DNA from 3 places in the Streptomyces sp. NPDC048639 genome. Region 2 is predicted to be linked to each of the others. Evidence: riboswitches for the same ligand, from Rfam matches in the RefSeq annotation. Region 2 holds a riboswitch; each other region holds the start of a gene.

Region 1 (3,267 bases), on a different contig from region 2:
CCGAGCAGGACGACTTGGCTGCTGCGGTCGCTGCCGGGCTTGAGCAGGACGGGGTTCATGAGGGCCGTCGGCTCGACGCGGGCGGCCGCGGCCTGCATCGCCTGGGCGCGCCCGATCTCCGCCCCCTGGCGTGTCACAAAGGAGTTCAGCGACATGTTCTGCGCCTTGAAGGGGGCGACGGAGACCCCCTTGCGTGCCAGCCACCGGCAGATGCCCGCCGTGACGACGCTCTTGCCCGCGTCCGATGTCGTCCCGGCGACCAGCAGGCCCCCGCCCCGTGCCCGCGTCATGCCGACCCCTTCCCGGTGTTTCCCCGGATCCCTGCGCCCAGCCGTCCGGCGCCTGCCGTCAGCCCGGGCCGGCCCGTCCGCCGGCCGCGCTGCAACGTCGTACGTGCAGGACCCGCCGTACGCCCCGACCGGTCCTGCCGCGCGCACAGCGCTCCCCACACCAGGCGCGCGCCCGCGCACGCCACGAGCGCGAGGGCGTTCACGCGCCGGGAGAGCCGTACGGCCCGCTCGATGTCCGCCACCTCCACGGGGCGGTTGCCCTCGCCCAGCACGGGCCGGTGCTCCACGCGCCCGCCGTACGCCAGGGTTCCGCCGAGCCGTACGCCCAGGGCTCCGGCGAACGCCGCTTCCACCGGGCCCGCGTTGGGGCTCGGGTGACTGCGGGCGTCCCGGCGCAGCACGCGCCAGGCGCCGCGCGGGTCCGGCCCCGCCAGGACCGCGAGCGCCGCGGTGAGCCGCGAGCCGGGGAAGCCCACGACGTCGTCGAGGCGGGCCGCCGCCCAGCCGAACCGGACATGGCGGGGCGACCTGTGACCGACCATCGCATCAAGGGTGTTGACCGCACGGAAGCCCACGAGGCCGGGCACGCCCACCGCGGCACCCCACACCAGGGCGCCCACGACCGCGTCCGAGGTGTTCTCGGCGACCGACTCCACGACGGCCCGCGCGATCTGCCGCTCGTCCAGGCCCTGCGGGTCACGGCCGCACAGATGCGGCAGGCGCTCGCGCGCCAGGTCCACGTCGCCCGCCGCCAGGGCGCCGCCGACGGCCCTCGCTTCACGGCGGAGCGAAGTGCCGCCCAGCACCGACCAGGTCGCCGCGGCGGTCAGGGCGACGGCCGCGGCGGGGGAGCGGCGCACGGCATGCGAGAGCCCGGCCGCGGCGGCCGCGGCACCGCCCGCGCACACCACCGCGTACAGGGCGCCGTATCCGCGGTGGTCGTGCCACAGGCGGCGCTCGGCGGCGGACGCGGCACGCCCGAAGGCGGCTACGGGATGGGCGCGCCGGGGGTCGCCCGCGACCAGGTCGGCGGCGAAGCCCAGTGCGGCGCCGTACACGAAGGAGGCGTGTTCGGCACGCATCGGATCAGGACGCCGTCATGCCTCGGAGGGAACGGGCGCGGCGGAAAGGCGGCACGGGGGCTCTGGGCGTACGACGGCGGCCGGGCATGGCGACATGTCCTCACTCAGGGTCCGCGCCCTGGCTCGACGTGACCGGCGGTGAGAGTCTCCTGGCTCCCGGATCGGCGCTTCCCCCGGGCCTTCCAACCCGCCGCTGCGGGCCGTGACTTCTGGGGTGGGGGAGCGCTCCCCGGTGACAGTGGCGGGACCGCGCCGGATTCGCACCGGCTTCCTCTCCTGCCGCCGTTTGGCCCCGGCAGTCCACCACGGCCCGCGAACAGCCGTCAACTTGCTCGTGACCTGCGAGATGACTGCCGCAGGGGCAGGTCGTACGAACACAGCGCAGCACACAAGGACCGCCGTACGAGCGCGGCCCGGGAACGGCTGTGCCGTTCCCGGGCCGCGAGGGGTGACCGGTGTACCGCCTCCCAGGGCGGATGTGCCGTCAGGCGACGATCAGATACAGGCCGTAGGCGACCGCGGCCGCGCACAGCGCGTAGCAGAGGTACGCGCCGATGCGCGCCTGCGGGCTCGGAGAACCGGTCGCCGCGACCGTGCCGTCCGGCTGCGTCTCCGTCCTCCGGGAACTGCCGACGATGCCGAGCGTGAACACGCCCACGATGCCGACGGTGACCAGCAGGCTGACGCCGAAGACCTGGCCGAGTGCTGCCCAGTCGATTTCCATGCGGATGCTTCCTTCTTACTGCTGTCGACTCGCGTGCCGGACCGGGCCGGCGCTCAGACCGAAACCTTGGAGCCGCTGGACGACCGGGGCTCGGCGACCTTGCCGCCCTCGCCCGTCCCGGACTTCTCCGACTGGTCCGCCGTGCCCGAGCCGGAACCCGAGCCGGAACCGCCCAGCGGGGGCGGGGCGACGGACCGCATGGCGGCGGTGATGACGCCGACCGGCTCCTCCGGGATCTCGGCGTCGTTGACATTGGTGTGGTCGACCGGCCGGCGCCGGGAGGCGACCCAGATCGCCCCGCAGGCGAGCAGCGCCAGGACGGCCACGGCGGTGATCCCGATGGGGCCGCGCTCGGCGAGCAGCGCCGCCGCCGCGCCGACCAGGCCCGCGGCCGGGAGCGTCAGGCCCCAGGCGACGAACATCCGGCCGGCCGTGGACCAGCGCACCACGCCGCCCTTGCGGCCGAGGCCGGAACCCATGACCGCACCGGAGCAGACCTGGGTGGTGGAGAGGGCGAAGCCGAGGTGGGAGGAGGCGAGGATGGTGACCGCGGCGCCGGTCTGGGCGGCGAAGCCCTGCGGCGGCTGAATGTCCGTCAGGCCCTTGCCCATGGTGCGGATGATCCGCCAGCCGCCCAGGTACGTGCCGAGCGCGATGGCGAGTCCGGCCGAGACGATGACCCACATCGGCGGGTCGGCGTCCGGGGCGATCACCCCACCGGTGATCAGCGCCAGGGTCATCACACCCATGGTCTTCTGCGCGTCGTTCGTGCCGTGGGCCAGGGAGACGAGCGCGGCCGAGGCGATCTGGCCGGCGCGGTAGCCCTTGGCGGTGGCGTCGGGGTCGGCCTTGCGGGCGGCCCGGTAGGTCAGGCGGGTCGCCAGCAGCGTGGCGACACCGGCCACGATCGGAGCGGCGACGGCCGGGATGAGGACCTTCATGACGACCTCGTCGCCGTGGACGGCGTCGAAGCCGACCGAGGCCACGGTCGCGCCGATGATGCCGCCGAACAGAGCGTGCGAGGAACTGGACGGGAGTCCGGCGAGCCAGGTCAGCAGATTCCAGACGATGGCACCCACCAGACCCGCGAAGATGACTTCGGGTCGAATGCCGGATTCGTCGATGATGCCTTTGGAGATCGTGGCCGCGACCTCGACCGAGAGGAACGCGC
Region 2 (3,267 bases):
CGTGGCCCTGGGGACCGGCGCGCTGGTGGCCGCGCTGCAGCCGCTCGCCGCCGCCGGTCTGGCCGGCCCGCTCCTCGGCGAACGCGTCACCCGCCGCCAGTGGGCGGGGCTCACCCTCGGGCTCGCCGGTGTGTTGCTCGTGGTCCGGGGCGACCTGGCGAGCGCCTCGTCCACACCGGCATGGGCCTACGCGCTCCCCTTCGCCGGGATGCTGGGCCTGGTCGCGGCGACGGTGGTGGAACGCCGGGCGGGCAGCTCGCTGCCGCTCGCGGACGCGCTGCCGTTGCAGGTCGCGACCAGCGCCGTGCTGTTCACCGGTATCGCGCTCGGTACGGGCGCCACCTCCCCACCCGCGACCTCCGGCTTCTGGACGGCGATCGCGTGGGTCGTCGTGCTGTCGACGCTGGGCGGATACGGCTTCTACTGGCTGGTGCTGCGGCGCGGCAGCGTCACTCGGGTCTCCAGCCTGCTCTACCTCACCCCGCCCACGACGATGCTGTGGGGCTTCGCGATGTTCGGGGAGACGCTGGGCCCGGTCGCGGCGGCGGGCATGGCCGTCAGCGCGGTGGCGGTGGCCGTGGTGCACGCGCCCAGGTCCGTACGGCCGCCCGCGGCCCCCTCCGCCCGCGCCGATACTCCGGTGACGGAGGACGGAGAACTGCTGCAGACTGGCGTACATGGACGTCAGGATCCGTGCCGCCCACCCGGAGGAGTACGCGCCCCTCGGGGAGATCACGGCCCGGGCCTATCTCGCGGACGGACTGCTCGACTTCGGGGACGACGATCCGTACCTGGAGCATCTGCGGGACGTCGGGAGCCGGGCCGAGCACACCCGGGTGCTGGTCGCGGTGGACAGCGGGAGCGGTGAACTGCTCGGCGGGGTGGCCTTCGTGGCCCCCGGCAGCCGGTACGCGAACGTGGCCCGCCCCGGCGAGGGCGAGTTCCGCATGCTCGCCGTCGCGCCGTCGGCACGCCGCCGCGGAGCCGCCGAGAAGCTCGTACGGGCCTGCATCGGCCTCGCGCGGGAGCAGGGCCTGGACCGGATGGTGCTCTCCAGTCACGAGCGGATGCGGACCGCCCACCGGCTGTACGAGCGGCTGGGGTTCGTACGTGCGCCGGAGCGGGACTGGTCGCCCCTACCGGACCTCGGCCCGCTGTGGGTCTTCACCTCGGAGCTGGGGCCGCAGAGCGGGTCGGCACCGAGCTGAGCCCAGGGGGCGCGCCGCGACCGGGCGGTGCGCATCGCGGGCCGCGAAGTGGTGCGGCGCGGCGACGAGTTGCGGAGCCGCCCCGGAGTGAGAAGTCTCACCGCCCCTCCCGTACGCCTCTCAGGGGGCCGGATCCAGCCGGTGCGGCGCGCCCGCCCGGAGGCGGCCCGAAGCCGCTCCACGCCCGGATCCCGGGCTCCACGGGCCCCTGCTCAACCCGCCCACCACCGCGATCCTTTGAGCGCACGACACAACATGTGGGGGTGCATGCGCACGGCACCACTAGATGTATGCTCGTCCCCGTTGCCGCAGCAGGGGAATCCGGTGGGAATCCGGAACTGTCCCGCAACGGTCTGGATATGCGCATGTGCGCCCGTCCGAGTCCGAAAACCTGCCGGCGACGCCCGGCTCGACCGAACCGGGCCATGACACGTCCGGGCCTCGTGGGTTGGGCCTGCGGGACGACGCGCTGTGCTGCGCCCTGACGGGGGGTGGGTTCCGTGCGCGCCCGCGGGCACACCGTCCCTCGCGGCCCCAGCCGAGCGAGGGAGAACCACGTGACCGTCGCGCCCGCAGACCCTGCGTCACGCGAGTACGTACCGGAGTCCGCCACCGTCGCGGAGACCACCGCGCCCGTGGACCGGGGTACGTCCGTGGACGGCGCCGACGCCCCCGGCGCCGCGCTGCTGCGCACCCTGACCGACCTCACCGCCGACCTGCCCGCGGCCGATGCCGGCCGGGTCGCCGCCGCCGCCCTCCGGGGCCGTCACGCGGGTTCGGACGAGGCCGAGTTGCGGGAGTTGGCCACCGAGGCGGCGGCCGGTCTCATCTCCGAGGACCCCGAGTACTCCCGGCTCGCGGCGCGCCTGCTCACCCGGGCCATCGCCGACGAGGCCGCGGGCCAAGGCGCCGTCTCCTTCTCCACCTCGGTCGCCACCGGCCACCGCGAGGGCCTGATCGCCGACGGGACCGCGGAGTTCGTCCGCGCCCACGCCGCCCGTCTCGACGCCCTCGTCGATGCCGCGCTCGTCGGCGGGGCCGACGACCGGTTCGGCTACTTCGGCCTGCGCACCCTGCACAGCCGCTATCTGCTGCGCCACCCCATCACCCGTCAGGTCATCGAGACCCCGCAGCACTTCATGCTGCGCGTGGCCTGCGGGCTGGCGGAGGACGGCACCGAGCGCGCAATCGGCGAGGTGGCCGCGCTGTACGGCCTGATGAGCCGGCTGGACTACCTCCCCAGCTCCCCCACGCTCTTCAACTCCGGCACCCGCCACCCGCAGATGTCCTCCTGCTATCTGCTGGACTCCCCGCTGGACGAGCTGGACTCGATCTACGACCGCTACCACCAGGTCGCCCGGCTCTCGAAGCACGCGGGCGGCATCGGGCTCCCGTACAGCCGTATCCGGTCCCGGGGTTCGCTGATCCGCGGCACCAACGGGCATTCCAACGGCATCGTGCCGTTCCTGCGCACCCTCGACGCTTCCGTGGCCGCGGTCAACCAGGGCGGCCGGCGCAAGGGCGCGGCCTGTGTCTACCTGGAGACCTGGCACGCGGATATCGAGGAGTTCCTCGAACTGCGCGACAACACCGGCGAGGAGGCCCGCCGCACCCACAACCTCAACCTGGCGCACTGGATCCCCGACGAGTTCATGCGCCGCGTCGAGGCGGACGAGCCGTGGTCGCTGTTCTCCCCCTCCGAGGTGCCGGACCTGGTCGACCTGTGGGGCGAGGAGTTCGACGCCGCCTACCGCAAGGCAGAGTCCGAGGGCCGCTACGCCAAGCAGGTCCCGGCCCGCCAGATCTACTCCCGGATGATGCGCACCCTCGCCCAGACCGGGAACGGCTGGATGACGTTCAAGGACGCCGCCAACCGCACGGCCAACCAGACCGCCGAGCCCGGCCGCGTCGTCCACTCCTCCAACCTCTGCACCGAGATCCTGGAGGTCACCGACGACGGGGAGACGGCCGTCTGCAACCTGGGCTCGGTCAACCTCGCCGCCCACCTGGGCGATGACGGCGTGATGGACTGGGAGCGGCTGGACGCCACCGTCCGTAC
Region 3 (3,267 bases), on a different contig from region 2:
ATCGCGGACCAGATCGACCATGCCGCAGGCGTGGATCATCCTGACGGCGACCTGGCTCACCTCGGCGGGCAGGCCCGCGAGGTCCGCCTCCGCACGGATGGTGGCAAAGGACTGGCGGTAGATCGCCGCGCCGTCCTTCTCGTAGTCGAACACGGTGCTCTCTCTCGTCACTGCCTGGGTGGTGTGGTCCGCGCCGCCGCTACCGCGGAGGCGAGGTCGGAAGGGTGGGTGACGGCCGGGTGTTGCCGTAGGCCGCCGAAGGAGATGTCGTAGCCGTCGCCGGTCGCCAGGACGTCCACCCACTCCCCGCGGGGGTGGCCGCAGCGGCGTTCGCAGCCGGACCAGTACACGGGGAGTCCGCCGGGTGCGGGCAGCAGGGCCGCCTCGGCGTCGGCCCGTACGTCCGCCAGGGACTTGGCGCATCCGGGCCGCCCCGTGCACGCACCGACCCCGAGCCAGGGCGACCCGGGGTCGGTGACCAGACCTGCGGCCCGGAGGTCATCGAGGCGGCGGGGTGCCGACGCACGGGGAAGCCCGGGCACGACCACTCCCCGCCAAGGGGTGAGGCGCAGTTCACCGCGGCCGTCATGGCCGGCGACGGCCGCCAGCAGCCGCCACTGTGCGACCGTGAGTCTGCCGAGCGGGGCCAGGACCGACACCGCTCGGGCGCCGTCGGGTCCCTCGATCAAGCCGGGCTCGGGCCCTTCGGAGCCGTGGGGCAGGACCGCACCGGCCGGGGCGGCGGCCACGCCCTCCGTCACGAGAGACCGGAGCAGATCGCGGGCCAACGCCTCGCCGCCGTCGGGCAGTTCGCGGATCCGCCAGGCGCGGATGCCGCGCTCCCGCACCGAGGTGACGAAGGTCTCGGCCGCGGCGAGGGCGGCACGCGGCGCGTCATCGCCCGGCACGCGGACCGCCGGTGAGCCTCCCATGTGCACGGCGGCGTACGGTCCTTCCGCCTCTGCGACGATCGTCACATCGGCGCCGAGCCCCGCGACGTCGCCGCGGCCGTCGTCGACGGCGAAGAGGAACCTTCCGGACAGGTCGGCGGCGGTCCCGCTCACGCACACCAGGCCGTCCAGCCCCCGGGCCCAGGGCTGCACATCGCGCCGGCCCGTACGGTCGAGGCCCGACAGGGGTGAGGCCACGATGTTGCGCACCCGCTCGTGCCGGCGCGAGGGCAGAAGTCCCGCGGCGTCGAGGAGTTCCGCGAGTTCGCTCCCGCAGCCGTCGCCGAGCCCGCGCATCTGCACATTGCCGCGCGAGGTCAGGTGCAGCTCACCGTCACCGAGCCGCTCGGCGACGTCGGCGAGAACACCCGCCTGATCGACGTCCAACACCCCCGCGGGTATGCGCACCCGCGCCAGCGCCCCATCGTCCGCGGAGTGGAGACGGAGCGCACCGGGGCACGCGTCGTCACGGTTCCGCGCAGGTGGGAGCGGTGCGGAGGGGGAGGGCATGGCGGCGAGCATACCCATCGGCACATCGGCCGTATGCCCCGCATCCACCGGCCCGCCCTTACTATGATCCCGGCGGGCCGGCCGGCCTGCCATCGCCATCGACGGCGACAGGGGAGGAAGCCCGGTGAGAATCCGGCGCGGTCCCGCCACTGTGAATCCGGTGACAGCCGGATGAGCCAGGAACTCCCGCCGTCAGACACCGCCCGGGGCGCGGACACCCCGAGGAAGGCCAGACGCCGCATGATCCTGCTCCTGTCGACGTCCGACACCGACCTGCTCAGCGCCCGTGCGGCGAACGGGCCCGTGCCCTACCGCTACGCCAATCCCTCGCGACTCGGCCTCGACGAGCTCCCCGCTCTGCTGGACGGCGTCGACCTGGTGGTCGTACGTCTCCTCGGCGGCGTCCGCGCCTGGCAGGAAGGCCTGGACCAACTGCGCGGCAGCGGCCGCCCGGTGGTCGTCCTCACCGGCGAACAGGCCCCCGACGCCCAGTTGATGGAGGCCTCCACCGTCCCGGTGGGGATCGCCGCGGAGGCCCACGCGTACCTGGCCCACGGCGGCCCGGCCAACCTCGACCAGCTCGCCCGGTTCCTCTCCGACACCGTGCTGCTCACCGGGCACGGCTTCGAGCCGCCCGCACCCGCGCCGACCTGGGGCCCGCTGGAGCGCACCGCGCGTGCCGACGCCGAGGGCCCGTGCATCGCGGTGCTCTACTACCGCGCCCACCACATGAGCGGCAACACCGCCTTCGTCGACACCCTCTGCGGTGCGATCGAGGACGCCGGCGGCCGGCCGCTGCCCCTGTACGTGGCTTCCCTCCGCGCCCCCGAACCCGACCTCATCGACGCGCTCCGCGGCGCGGACGCCATCGTCACCACCGTCCTGGCGGCCGGCGGCACCCGGCCCGCCGAGGCGTCGGCGGGCGGTGACGACGAGAGCTGGGACGCCGGGGCGCTGACCGGCCTGGACGTCCCCATCCTGCAGGCGCTGTGCCTGACCGGCTCGCGCGGCGACTGGGAGGACAACGACGAAGGTGTCTCACCGCTCGACGCCGCCAGCCAGATCGCCGTACCGGAGTTCGACGGCCGGCTCATCACCGTGCCGTTCTCCTTCAAGGAGATCGACCAGGACGGTCTCCCCGCGTACATCGCGGATCCCGAACGGGCCGCCCGTGTCGCCGGGATCGCCGTCCGTCATGCCCGGCTGCGCCACATCCCCGCCGCCGACAAGCGACTGGCCCTGGTCCTCTCCGCGTACCCGACCAAGCACTCCCGCATCGGCAACGCGGTCGGGCTCGACACCCCCGCCAGCGCCGTCGCGCTGCTGCGCCGGCTGCGGACCGAGGGCTTCGACTTCGGCGACGAGCCCGTCCCCGGCCTGGAGTCCGGCGACGGCGACGAGCTGATCCGCGCGCTCATCGAGGCCGGCGGCCACGACCAGGACTGGCTCACCGAGGAACAGCTCGCCCGGAACCCGGTCCGTATCCCGGCCGCGGACTACCGGCGCTGGTTCGCCACGCTCCCCGCCGAACTGCGGGAGTCCGTCGAGGAGCACTGGGGGCCCGCGCCCGGCGAGATGTTCGTCGACCGCAGCCGCAATCCGGAGGGCGACATCGTCCTCGCCGCGCTGCGCCGCAAGAATCTGCTCATCCTCATCCAGCCGCCCCGCGGCTTCGGCGAGAACCCCATCGCCATCTACCACGACCCCGATCTGCCGCCCTCCCACCACTACTTGGCGGCCTACCGCTGGATCGCGGCCGCCGCGGGCGACGGCGGTTTCGGCGCCGACGCCATGATCCATCTCGGAA

The links. Region 2 has a riboswitch for cobalamin ahead of ACGFNH_RS10500 (ribonucleoside-diphosphate reductase subunit alpha). Riboswitches for the same ligand answer to the same signal wherever they lie in the genome.
Region 1: linked by a shared signal. The riboswitch ahead of ACGFNH_RS00290 (cobalamin biosynthesis protein) and the one ahead of ACGFNH_RS10500 (ribonucleoside-diphosphate reductase subunit alpha) in region 2 are both predicted to bind cobalamin.
Region 3: linked by a shared signal. The riboswitch ahead of cobN (cobaltochelatase subunit CobN) and the one ahead of ACGFNH_RS10500 (ribonucleoside-diphosphate reductase subunit alpha) in region 2 are both predicted to bind cobalamin.

What each region holds. Positions count from the first base shown of each region.
Region 1 is NZ_JBICVP010000001.1:54,472-57,738, reverse strand. Features, by position in the region: gene ACGFNH_RS00295 (cobyric acid synthase) at 1-290, opposite strand, end outside; gene ACGFNH_RS00290 (cobalamin biosynthesis protein) at 287-1,372, opposite strand; cobalamin riboswitch at 1,515-1,647, opposite strand; gene ACGFNH_RS00285 (hypothetical protein) at 1,857-2,096, opposite strand; gene ACGFNH_RS00280 (anion permease) at 2,150-3,267, opposite strand, start outside.
Region 2 is NZ_JBICVP010000003.1:497,678-500,944, forward strand. Features, by position in the region: partial or broken gene ACGFNH_RS10490 (DMT family transporter) at 1-571, shown strand, start outside; gene ACGFNH_RS10495 (GNAT family N-acetyltransferase) at 678-1,208, shown strand; cobalamin riboswitch at 1,492-1,622, shown strand; gene ACGFNH_RS10500 (ribonucleoside-diphosphate reductase subunit alpha) at 1,766-3,267, shown strand, end outside.
Region 3 is NZ_JBICVP010000013.1:89,916-93,182, reverse strand. Features, by position in the region: gene ACGFNH_RS29670 (precorrin-8X methylmutase) at 1-153, opposite strand, end outside; gene cobG (precorrin-3B synthase) at 168-1,460, opposite strand; cobalamin riboswitch at 1,516-1,667, shown strand; gene cobN (cobaltochelatase subunit CobN) at 1,701-3,267, shown strand, end outside.